DNA from 4 places in the Desulfosporosinus acidiphilus SJ4 genome. Region 3 is predicted to be linked to each of the others. Evidence: riboswitches for the same ligand, from Rfam matches in the RefSeq annotation. Region 3 holds a riboswitch; each other region holds the start of a gene.
What was found. Region 3 has a riboswitch for cyclic di-AMP ahead of DESACI_RS08145 (C40 family peptidase). Riboswitches for the same ligand answer to the same signal wherever they lie in the genome.
Positions count from the first base shown of each region.

Region 1: another riboswitch for cyclic di-AMP. It lies ahead of DESACI_RS01225 (citrate/2-methylcitrate synthase); the one in region 3 lies ahead of DESACI_RS08145 (C40 family peptidase).
Region 2: another riboswitch for cyclic di-AMP. It lies ahead of DESACI_RS14945 (C40 family peptidase); the one in region 3 lies ahead of DESACI_RS08145 (C40 family peptidase).
Region 4: another riboswitch for cyclic di-AMP. It lies ahead of DESACI_RS25685 (C40 family peptidase); the one in region 3 lies ahead of DESACI_RS08145 (C40 family peptidase).

Region 1 is NC_018068.1:247,004-250,078, reverse strand. It holds gene DESACI_RS01230 (MerR family transcriptional regulator) at 1-570, opposite strand, end outside; gene DESACI_RS01225 (citrate/2-methylcitrate synthase) at 655-2,019, opposite strand; cyclic di-AMP (ydaO/yuaA leader) riboswitch at 2,131-2,272, opposite strand; gene DESACI_RS01220 (IS1182 family transposase) at 2,480-3,075, opposite strand, start outside.
Region 2 is NC_018068.1:3,278,006-3,281,080, forward strand. It holds gene uvrC (excinuclease ABC subunit UvrC) at 1-381, shown strand, start outside; gene DESACI_RS14945 (C40 family peptidase) at 727-1,407, opposite strand; cyclic di-AMP (ydaO/yuaA leader) riboswitch at 1,411-1,544, opposite strand; gene DESACI_RS14950 (PFL family protein) at 2,590-3,075, opposite strand, start outside.
Region 3 is NC_018068.1:1,769,394-1,772,468, reverse strand. It holds gene DESACI_RS08155 (sigma-54-dependent transcriptional regulator) at 1-497, shown strand, start outside; gene DESACI_RS08150 (hypothetical protein) at 520-825, opposite strand; cyclic di-AMP (ydaO/yuaA leader) riboswitch at 1,038-1,172, shown strand; gene DESACI_RS08145 (C40 family peptidase) at 1,176-2,621, shown strand; gene DESACI_RS08140 (hypothetical protein) at 2,803-3,075, opposite strand, start outside.
Region 4 is NC_018068.1:2,983,419-2,986,493, forward strand. It holds gene DESACI_RS13560 (response regulator transcription factor) at 1-392, shown strand, start outside; gene DESACI_RS13565 (FlxA-like family protein) at 457-780, shown strand; cyclic di-AMP (ydaO/yuaA leader) riboswitch at 925-1,065, shown strand; partial or broken gene DESACI_RS25685 (C40 family peptidase) at 1,435-1,815, shown strand; gene DESACI_RS13575 (hypothetical protein) at 2,004-2,225, opposite strand; gene DESACI_RS23120 (cell wall-binding repeat-containing protein) at 2,570-3,075, opposite strand, start outside.

The DNA of each region.
Region 1 (3,075 bases), 1.5 Mb from region 3:
TAATTCTCCTGCCGGGTCTCCTGTTAGAAACGCAGCATGGATGGTTTCCTTGAACTCAGCTTCCAGTCCGGTAACGGCGCTATATTCTTCTTGAGTCATTCCTTTTACTTTCTGATTAGACTGGTCAACTGCTTTGTCCCCATACCTTTCGCGTGCTTCCTGACCATAGTTTGCTTCGTTATCCTCAATCAGCCTTTGCTTAAAACCTTCAAACTTTTCATGATCCATCATAGTGATCTTCCCCTCTTTTAAGGCAATAGATTTATCAAGATTAGCTATCAATAAATCCAATTGCCTGCGTTTGTCCAGAAGCTGCACACGGTGTTCCCTCAGTGCTTTGGCTTCATCAAAGAAAGGCGAAGTTACAATCTCCTTTATCTTTTCGAGATTTAATCCCAGCTCGCGATAAAAGAGAATTTGCTGCAGTCGATTAATCTCAGAATCACCATAAATCCGATATCCTGATGAATTAATTCTTGCCGGCTTTAGAATTCCTATTTCATCATAATATCTCAAGGTTCTCGAACTCACACCCGCCAACTGACCAAGCTTTTGCACAGTGTATTCCATGTTGCTCACCTCCAGGCAAGATCACTATACACCTTTACGTTACGTCAATGTAAAGAGTTTTTTGCAAACTGCTTATAACGAAATTTAGATTCTTTCTGACAAATCAAGATAGTTTTGTCTTTGGGCCACACTTTTATAAGCCGGCCGAATAATTTTTCCGGCATTAACGATTTCCTCAATTCGATGAGCACTCCAACCTGCTATACGGGCAATAGCAAACATTGGCGCGTACATTTCCACCGGGATATTAAGCATTTTATAAACAAATCCGGAATAAAAGTCGATATTAGCGCTGACTGTTTTATACATCTTATTAAACTTAGCAATGACTCCCGGAGCAAGTCTTTCCACCGAAGTGTACAGGTTAAACTCATTGTCTAAGCCCTTTTCCCGGGCCAGTTTAGCAGCATAATCTTTAAGAATGACAGTTCTCGGATCCGAAATAGAATAGACGGCGTGACCGATCCCATATATCAACCCAGACCGGTCAAAAGCATCCTTAGTGAGGATCTGAGTAAGATAACGCTCTATCTCTTCATCATCTTCCCAATCCTTAACTTGATTTTTAATATCTTCGAACATCCTAACCACCTTAATATTTGCCCCGCCATGCCTCGGGCCTTTGAGAGCGCCAATGGCTGCTGACATTGCCGAATAGGTATCGGTACCGGTTGAAGTTACGACATGAGTGACAAAGGTTGAATTATTTCCGCCGCCATGTTCGGCATGAAGCACCAGAGCAAGATCAAGGAGTTTGGCTTCAAGTTTCGTATAGTTACTATCTGGCCTTAACATAGACAGGATGTTCTCTGCAGTTCTTAATTCCGGGCGCGGACTATGAATAAAAAGGCTTTGGTTGCCATGGTAATGGGACAATGCTTGATATCCATACACCGCTAGGGATGGGAAACAGGCAATCAGATGCAGACATTGTTTCAGTACATTATTAATGGATGTATCGTCAGGGTTTGTATCAAAGGAATACAAGGCCAGAACACTCCTGGCAAGAGCATTCATGATATCTTTACTGGGGGATTTCAGGATAAAATCACGAGCAAAGTCCTCAGGCAGCTTCTCATAACCTGCCAAAACCTGGTTAAACTCCTCTAGATCTTTCTGGTTTGGAAGATGTCCGAAAAGCAGCAGATAGGCGGTCTCTTCGAAACCAAAACGGTCATCCTCAGTAAATCCTTTGACCAAATCCGATATGTCGTACCCCCGATAAATTAAACGGCCCGGGACTTGAATAATTTCACCTTCATCCAGGATATAGGAATGCACCTCACCGATTTCTGTTAAACCGACAAGAACACCTCTCCCATCTAAATCCCTAAGTCCTCGTTTGACTTGATATTTGCTGTATAATTCCGGATTAATAAAACTGTTTTTTTCAGAAACCTTACTTAAGTCGGCAAGAATTTTCCTGTCAATCTGTTTAAAATTTGTCATAATTATCCTCCTTGAGTTAAAAAATAAAACCCTAGACGAACACGTCTGGGGTCAGCTAAGTCGAAAAAGGCAAAAACAAAATAAAGCTAGGCAAAAACAGCTAAGCTCAACTTTCTTTCCTTCTAACGCTTACGAAGTTAGCTGACGGATTCGGGTCGAAAGTAACCCTACTTTCACAAGAAAATTACCCGTGAAAGATTCACCCCAGAAAAATGGTTCCTCCGCTTCCAAAAGAATTAAGCGATTCAGTATAGGTAATTGTTAAGCAATTACGATCTAAGACCAAATTATTAGGTTTCTTGTTATTATATTACATAGAGGCGCATTTAGTCAATGTTATGGATCAGATTGCCATTGAACGCTTTTCTATCCAATTACTTTTCTATCCGAGTCAATTTCATAATGTTTAATTGTTAAAGCTCAGACCTTCAGAATTTCGTTAGTAACATTTTTTGAAGATTTATGCTGCAGCTATACGTTTGAACTTGTTCAATCGGTCTACGGCTAATTTGCAGAGGGTATAGGTCAGGATAGAAAACTCGAAGTCGATTTTGGCTACGTTTCCTCGATGTCGAATGTTGTTTAACTGAAAGTACTCTTTGAGATAAGCATTAACACGTTCTACGGCTGTTCTCTGTTTATAGAGTTCAAAGTAGCGCCCACTTCCTCTGGCTGGAACGGTGTATTTTCTGGGGTCTGAGGAAACCTTAACCTTGAATACCTTTTGACACTGGTTGTTTTCTTTCAGAGGACACTCTTTGCACTTCTTGGGTTGAGTATATTTCAACGTGTCGTATCGGGAATCATAGCTATCATATCGGTAGGAATGACCTTCTTGACACTTAGGGCAAAAGTATTTGTCCTTGTCTTCGGGTAGTTGTTCATTGCGTGGATTGTAATCAATCAGGGCCCTTGACCCCATGGCTTTTGCTTGTTGGTAAATTGGGCTGTAATCGTAACCAGCATCCAAAAGCGAATAGGAAGGCTTCAGCTGGGGGTGAAGTTCATGAAGAGCCTTGAGTAGAGGAATCGCCATTTTGCCATCATTGACATTTC
Region 2 (3,075 bases), 1.5 Mb from region 3:
GGCATGGTTAAAAATGATCGTCACCAAACAAATGAACTCATGGATAGGGAGGGGAATTCAATTCCCTTGGCGAGAAACCATCCAACGTTCTTATTGTTGGGGCGAATTCAGAATGAAGTTCACCGTTTCGCCATCACCTTTCACCGGCAGCAGCGAACTAAAAATATGACACTTTCTGCTTTAGACGGAATAACTGGAATCGGGCCCAAACGCAAGCAGCATCTCTTACAGCATTATTCTTCCCTTTCTGAGATACAGAAGGCTACTATAGAAGAACTACAAGCGACAGGACTGCCAAGAGCAATTGCAGTCTCAATTTTTGAATATTTTCACCCGGCTCCGTCACTTAACCCTTTGGAGGAGGAGAAATCAATTCCATGATCTTAAATTACAGAGTGGAGTTATGCCGAAAATGTTACTATAAACGCACTCAACAATGCTTAAGTACAGATGACTATATCAATAATTCAAATGACTTTTTAACGAAACCTGGCGGTGAGTGTCTTCACTACAGGCCCGTTCCTTGGGTACCTCGACCCCCACTTCAATGAGTGAGGGTTACTCCTTCTATTTCTTCAGCGGGGAGTAGAGCCCATCCTTCAGCGCGATAGCATTTGTTATTGGCTAGGCACTTGCGGAGCGAAACTGTCCACAGGACACTTTCGGCACCAAAGCCCCGAGATTCAACTTGAGTTGAACAAGTTCACTAAATACTTTTATGATGATCTAATTAACCCGCCGTGCGCCTAAATAACGGTTTGCATAATAGTTCTCATTCAAATTGGTAACACGAATACCTTTATTTGAGGCATGAACAAAACGCCCTCCGCCAATATAAATACCCACGTGAGAGGCCCCTGAGGCATAAGTTGAAAAGAAAACCAAATCACCTACTTGCAGCTGTCCTCGGCTCACTGAGGCTCCAACTCTAAATTGCTCGGCAGCCGTTCTAGGCAAAGAAGTATTTACCGCCCGGTATACATACTGGGTAAATCCTGAACAATCAAAGCCGCTTCGACTCGTTCCGCCAAAACGGTAAGGGACACCCTGCAGGCTTAGTGCATTAGCAATTAATTGGTAACTGTCCGACCGTGAGACATGACTTTGGGACGCATTTGCCACTTGAACAGGCTCGGATTGAATCGTTTCGGGTCTTGTTGTCGGAACCTGGACTACCGTTGAATTTGTTTTCTCTGCAGATTTGCCAATGTCACTTGTGGTAATTGAAGGATTCTTCCAATGGAACTGAGTGCGGATGGTCTTGGTGTAGGATCCAGTTGACAGGGAAATTGAAACTGAGTTGGCGGCAACTTTACCCGTTTCCGGTACTGATAGACTGCTTGCCAACAAGATGCCTGCCAAAACTGTGCTTCCTAACCACATCCGCCCGGATGAGGAAATTAGCAAGGAAAATCCACCTTTCATTTGCTTACGAGGTTAGTTGACGGATTCGGGCTAAAGGTGTAAGCCCTACACGAAATTCGTGATTCACCCCAAGAAAGTCCCCCGCTCCTAACATAGTTGGGATTCAGCATTTACTATTAGTCTATTCGTCTATGTTAGGCTATTCGCCAGTATGTCTAAAAAGGCCTGCAATAATTCGTGGAAATTCTAACTAGCAATTCCATTATTTTTGCAACTCAGGAAACATTTAGTAAATCTATCAAGAAAACTTAGCCGGCCCTAAGCCTCCGGCGAAAGCGGCAGGTTAGTTGCACTTATGCCAGAGGACGAAGACACTGTCTTCGCACGAATTAGCTCATCTTGCAGTATACAACCAAGGGTTATACTCTCTGATAGTACAAAAAACCGCCCCTCAAATTGAGGGGCGGGTTTTTTCTTGGGCCACAGGAGGCTAAAGAGTCAATATTGAGGCTTAGGTCAAGTAGGTTTTCCCACTGAGCTCCTTCGGTTTCCCATAAGGCGATTTCTCCTTTTTCTCAGCCTGGGATGTCACCATCACCAGAACTTGATCACCACTTAGTCCCCACTTCAATCCTCTCTAGTTAACGTTCTAGAAGTTTCCTTAACACTCCTAGACAATCTAGCCTCTTTTGCAGAAAAGCATTTCCGGCAGTTTGTAAGGCATCGGCCAACACCTTCCAAACCTCTTACAGCCTTCCCAACTTTTCCACCTCAAGGCAGGCTACACTGCACTAAGTTCCTTCCTAATGCAGGTTCTACCCTAAGCCATAGCTATAAAAGCCACGCACTTAGGCCTCCACGGAAAAGGGTCGCGCCCGCATGCCATTGCGGATCCCCCTCATTCCTTAACCCCCAGCAGCAGCCCTCGACTGGGCGTCGAAAGCCACCACCAGGAACTTCATCGGTATGCCCTCGGCGGATTATTAGGCCCGCCTTCGATTGCCAATCGTGCACTAGAATAACGCTCCATAGCCCAAAGTAAAATTAATGTCTCAAAGAATTTACAGTGATTATTTTACCTGATTATCGTTACTTTGTAAAAAACCTTTTAGCTAGTTATACCTTCGATAGAGCGAGCAAAAACTTTTATCGAGTTTCTTATTATCATAGAATCGAATATTTCCTACGAAAATCAGTAAAAATAAAGATAATAAAGCCTAAATTTTAATTGGACAAACTTGTAATGGGAGCAGGAATCCTACCTCCGCGCTTTATAAATGTTTTTGAAGAAAAGGGATGAATATCCATAACCGGAGCACCACCCAATAATCCTCCGAACTCAACACGTTCCCCGGCATTTTTGCCGATGGCGGGAATGATTCGAACAGCCGTTGTTTTTTTATTGATCATTCCGATGGCAGCTTCATCAGCTATGATAGCAGAAATAGTTTCCGAGCTCACATTCCCGGGCAGCGCAATCATGTCTAAACCAACGGAACAAACACAAGTCATTGCTTCAAGTTTATCCAGATTCAAAGCTCCGACTTCAACTGCATTAACCATCCCGGCATCTTCAGAGACGGGGATAAAAGCGCCGCTTAGCCCGCCGACATGAGAAGAAGCCATCGCGCCGCCTTTTTTAACCGCATCGTTTAGTAGAGCTAAGGCAGCCGTTGTTCCATGAGTTCCACACCGTTCTAAACCCATGTT
Region 3 (3,075 bases):
ATCTTACCACGGCAATTGCTAATGGAACCTTCCGTGAAGATCTTTACTATCGTTTAAATGTTATGCGTATCGTTATGCCGCCGCTGCGTTCAAGGAAAGAAGACATCCCCCTCCTGGTCAATCATTTCCTGGAGAAATTTGATCCTACGAAAAGCAAGAAAATTTCTTCTGAGGCAATGAAAACCCTGACGCAATATAACTGGCCCGGAAACATCAGAGAGTTGCAGAATGTCATTGAAAGAGCACTTATTGTTTGTCAGGGTTCAGAGATTCAATCAATACATTTTCCCAGAGAATTACTAACCCATCTAGAAGTATCAACAACCCCTGAGATAAATCTTTCAGAAGATGGCTTCTCCTTAGGAGAATTGGAGAAGCACCTCATCATCAAGGCTTTGGAAAAACATAACTATAATCAAACCAAAGTCGCTAAATATTTGGGAATTACCCGCCCCACTCTGCTTTATCGTCTGCAGAAATATGGCATAAAAATCTAAATTTAACCGGTTAATACTTTTACTAGATATGAGAACTTGCATAATCGGCCAGAGTTTGATTTAAGTCCCTAAATTCGCAGCTGATTTCCGGCGCATCAAGCCATTGACTTTGCGGGGAATGATGATTAAAAGAATCTACAAACTCCTGGAAATGTTCCCCGCTATACGAGTCTCGAAAACCTGCCAAACTAAAATGAGAAGGGAAATTACAATTTAAGTTCAAGTGATTATACAAGTCCTCACTGATTAATTCTGAATTTCCAGTATCCACAACCTTACAAAAAGAATCAACTATTTCTTCCCGTTGAATTGAATTGAGTTTATACAAAATAGCACCTCCCTTAGATAATTCAATGCTTGAACTATACTTTTACCTTGCTCAGTATGCTTAGTCTACCCATTAACTAAGAGAGATTACGCGGAATCCATTTAAAAAAACTTCCTTTTTTAGAACTTGTTAAAACATTAACAAGTTTTTCAAGAATAAAATTAGAGGACATTTGCATATAGTGTCGAATAATTAATGATATGTCAATGAAAGGAGAAGGAAAGCCGAATCTAGTGTCGTCTAGAGCGGGGGATTTTTTTATGGGGTTAATCGCAAATATTGCGAAGGGCTTACACCTTCTTGCCCGAATCCGTCAACTAACCTCGTAGGCTGAAAAAGGTGAAGAAAATATGCAATGGTCTCGTAAACTGTCTCAGATTCAAGGCGAAGTACTTAACCGAATCAAAGATTTCGATTGGTCTCATACCTTGAAAAGAATATCCTGGAAGTCACCAAAAGTTATCGGAACCTTATCTGTTTCCCTCATTTTATTAGGCGGGGTCACCTATAATCTTACGACTACGACGGCAGCGGCTGCTGTACTCATTAACGGCCATCAAGTTGGCCTGGTAAGAGATGCAGCTACAGCTCAAAGCCTCGTTAATTCGATTTTAGAAGAAAAAGGGCAGCCCTATGGAATCGTTGCCAAAACTCATGATGTTATTACTTATGAGAACCTTAGAGTTAGGCCGGCGGTCTATCTTGAATCTGCTTTAGATGAAACAAGCCTGGCGAATGACATCACCTGTTATGTTGATGGTTATAAATTAGAAGCAGATGGGTCAGTTATCGCAGTGTTACCCACAAAAGAAGATGCAGATAAAGTTCTCAAAGAATATCAAGATCATTATTCTAAACCGAGTTCGGAAAACAAAGTCACTTCCATAAGTTTTGCCGAGAAAGTTAATGTTGAAAAAGCTGAAGTCTCTCCGGATCAAATAAAACCGGTAGATCAAGCTTATAAAGTATTGTTGGATGGCAAAATAACGACAAAAAGTTACACCGTTCAACCCAATGATTCCTGGTGGCTAATTGCTCGTAAAAATAACATGTTGACCGATGAAGTATTAGCCGGCAATCCTGGAGCAACTAAGAATTCGACATTGAAACCCGGCGAAGTTATAAAACTTGTGGATTCGACACCCTTTCTTACAGTCGTCAGTGAGGGAACCTATTCGGGATCTGAAGCTATTCCTTACGATGTTGTCGCTAAACTTGATCCCAATCTGGGATACGGCAGTACAAAGGTTATTACCCAAGGAAGCAACGGCTCCAAATTAGTGACCTATTCCTATGTTCGAAAAAATGGCATTGATGTAACAAAGAAAGTATTAGCCGAAAATGTCACTAAAGAACCTGTTGATCAAGTTATCGCTAAAGGGCCAGGTAATGTGACTGTTGCTTATGCAGTTTCACGCGGAAGCAGCAATGGCGATTCCTCTTTAGTAGGTCGCGCACTCAGTCTGGAAGGAACTCCCTATGTGTTCGGCGGATCATCTCGCAGCGGCTTTGACTGCTCGGGATTTACGAAATATGTATACGCAAATTCCGGAATATCCCTGCCCCGTACCTCCTATGCTCAGTTTGCTTCGGGAAATCCGGTCAGTAAAAATGACCTTCGTCCAGGAGATTTAGTGTTTTTCACCACCTATACAAGTGGTGCTTCACACGTGGGTATTTATATGGGGGGAGGACGTTTTATTCATGCCAGCAACCCCAATAGCGGCATTGAAGTCTCCAGTCTCAGTGATAGCTTTTACGCTTCTCGTTATCTAGGAGCACGCAGATACAATTAGTGATGCTAAGCAAATGGGCAACAACTTAAGGTTGTTGCTCTTTTTTTGCCCATTAACCTCCGCTGACCATGACGATAATATGACAAGGTTATTGCTGCACTGAAGCACATTATGCATATTCTCGGAGCGTGAATTGATAGAGTGTCTCTGAAACCAAGGATTGCGACTACAGATAAATAGTTCACTCTGTGGGGGATTCTTCGGGAAGGAAATTCTTTTCGATAACAATAAAAGCGGTGATACTTAAATAATAAACGAGCACGGTATAAAGAAAACTCCATCCGTCGCACACAACAAGAACCTTAATGCTTAAAAGTACACTCTGCCCAATCAGAGCGACGAGGTAAGGAACGATCTTCCAATACCAGTTATTAAGAACACAAACAAAGAAGACATAAATCAGGCTTTCTACTAATTGATAGGAAAATATAAATAAAGTGCTTGATAAATACAA
Region 4 (3,075 bases), 1.2 Mb from region 3:
TGGATGCAGGGGCCGATGATTGCCTGAGCAGACCCTTTTCAGAAGAAGAGTTTGCGGCTCGGATTCGTGCCTTGACTCGAAGAAAGAACAAAGAATTAGTTGATTCGGTCATTGTTATCAAAGGCCTGACCCTTGATTTGTTACGACGTGAAATTCGAAACGGAAATACAGTATATCGATTAAGCAACAAAGAAGCACTCATTCTAGAATTGTTAATGCGCAACTATGGTAATGTCGTTACGAAAGAAACTATTTACTTTAAAGTCTGGGGATTAAACTCAGAAACAAGCATAGCAAATGTAGATTTGTTCATTCATTATCTTCGCAAAAAGTTAGGCAGTCACTTAATCAAAACTATTCGTAACACCGGGTATCTTTTACAACCTGTTTAATTTTCTGTAGTCGTTTATATCGATTCTCGCTTCAAAATCGTTCTTGCGAAAGGATGTTATTATCATGAACATTTCAGCAATTTTATCAGAACTAAATAATGATTATTCTTCATCAGTCAGCGATGCCCAAATTAAGAAAATCCAAAATCAAATACAAACGCTCGATCAAGATTTAAAATCTGAAAATCAAAGCAAAGATGATGCCCGAACCAAACAGATAAAAGTGCAACAAATACAAACTCAAATAGAACTACTGGAAGCTCAATTAAAACAACTTGAATCAAAAAAAAATCAAAACAATACTTCAAATCAGCAAGCAGAAAATATTAGTCCTCAGCAAAGCTTACGGAGTTCGCTGAATAATAGTACTATTGACATAAGGGCTTAATCTTTCTTTAATCTTAAGCAAAAATGCCAAAATACCCATCATATAAATGATGGGATTTTGGCATTTTTGTTTTCCAGATATTACACATCCGTTTGAGCAGGAAATAACGGTATTTTGTCGAATTTTTTACTTATGCAAATTGAACAACAAAAAAAGCTGAATCTAGAGTCTGCTCTAGAGCGGGGGATTTTACTTCTGATATTGGGGTGAATCGCTTCCATGCGTAGGGCTATACCTGCTGCCCGAATCCGTCAACTAACCTCGTAAGCTATGAAAGGTGAAGAATTAATGAAACTGTCTCCAGGACTATCACGCCTATCGGGAGTCATTCTTTCCGGAATGCTTTTGATAGGTGGCAATACCCTTCTGCCATCAACGTCTCAAGTCTCAGCCGGCGATCCTCAAATTGTGCCCATTGCCTTTAATCTTAAATCAACGTCACCCTTAGTCCCTCAGTTTATACACCAAGAGTTGCCTTTGAATACCACAGAAGTCAATCTTAAAACCTTAACATCCAATGAACGTTTGAAAACTGCACAAACAGAACAAGTTCAGACTGCAAACAATCAAGAAGCAAGCAAACTTACACAAACAGTACAGGCGGTGCAAATAGCTCAAGTTACACCAAACGAATCTCCGGTTGACACACACATATCCCGCGGAAGCAGTGACTTTAATGTACTCATTGATCATGCTGTCAGCCTAGTAGGCAGACCCTACATCTTTGGAGGAACATCTCTCAATGGATTCGATTGTTCTGGATTCACCCAGTATGTTTATGCAGGCTCGGGCATTTCTCTTCCTCGAACCTCCTATGCACAGTATTCTTCGGGCAATGCTGTAAGTAAAGATAAACTACAACCGGGTGATTTAGTTTTCTTTTCGACCTATTCTAATGGAGCATCTCACGTTGGTATCTATATCGGTGGCGGCCGTTTTGTTCATGCTGATAACCCACGTAAAGGTGTAACTATTACCAGTCTAAGTGATAGCTTTTACACTGAACATTATCTTGGAGCCCGAAGATATTCTTAACTTACCCCATCATTCGTTTACCGTATAAACGGCACAGATGGCTAAACGGGGACCATTCCCACTTATAGAAATGAGAGTCTCACGATTTTGTAAAGCAGATACCCGGTACGTGTCCTTACGGAAGTACCGGGTATCTGTTTACTTAATATGTTCCAAAAATTAGTTGATAAAACCAAGTTGCAAAGAAGTTATTGATCGAATACTGTTTGCAAAAGTTTTACTCTTTCTTCAAGTTCCAAACTAAATCGAAATTTATCGACCAATTCTCCTTCTAAGCCGAGACGATCTAACGTACACTTACCTTTCAGAAACCAATAGATACATCGACAGTCTTGGATTTTGCAGCCAGACTGCAAAAGTTGTAAACCTTCTTCAATCAAACTGGGCAAATCCTGCTCCGATATTTCCACTCTATCAGCCCTCCTATGCAATCGATCAAACAATCATTAAAATAAATACTTGTTAAAGCTTGGCTCGTTTGTTGAACTAGTGAAAAATGGTGCCTATCAAATAACTAATTTTTCCTTTAATCATAATTTAAATAACAGGTACTGAATAGTGACCTTTGGCACAAAAATATGTGCCAAAAGCACTAATTTTCATAAAACTTCTTTCAAAAACAAATCCAGCCCACTTTCATCCAATCGTGAGACTGCCGCTTCAATAAGTGGGAGTGGTCCCCGTTCTCTGCTTCGGTGGGGTAGACTCCCCCCACCGAAGCCCCGATGTTCAGCTTTTGTCGAAACGCGCCTTGTCAATCAATCTTTGTAAATATAAAATTTACCGGATCAGTTGAAGGCGGGAAACCAATGGGATGATTGAGAAAACCCGAATAAGCGGCATCGCCGGCAATAATATTATCACCCGTAGTTCTGGGAATACCCATATTATAAATCTCCAAGTAATTCCCCATTAACAAAAAATTATCTTCTTCAGTACCGCTAGAAGTTGATATTTTAATGATTGTGGAATTAGGGAATGAATAACTTGCTTTATAATTATTCGTATATCCCGTTTCTACATCTGTCACTTCCAATGTTCCATCACTGTCAAATTTTAGTGTGTTCTTCATATCAGAAGTCCTCCAAGTTCCCACAATTTCTTGTTGTACTTGGTCTACTGTCAAAGTGGAAACTGGAGTTTTATCTTGAACATAAACCGTTGCGATAGGTTCAACGGTTGTAGATTCAGCAATCGAACCTCTGACGCAAAAACTTCCAATATATTGATATCTGCTTGAATCAATGTACGGCCAAGTGA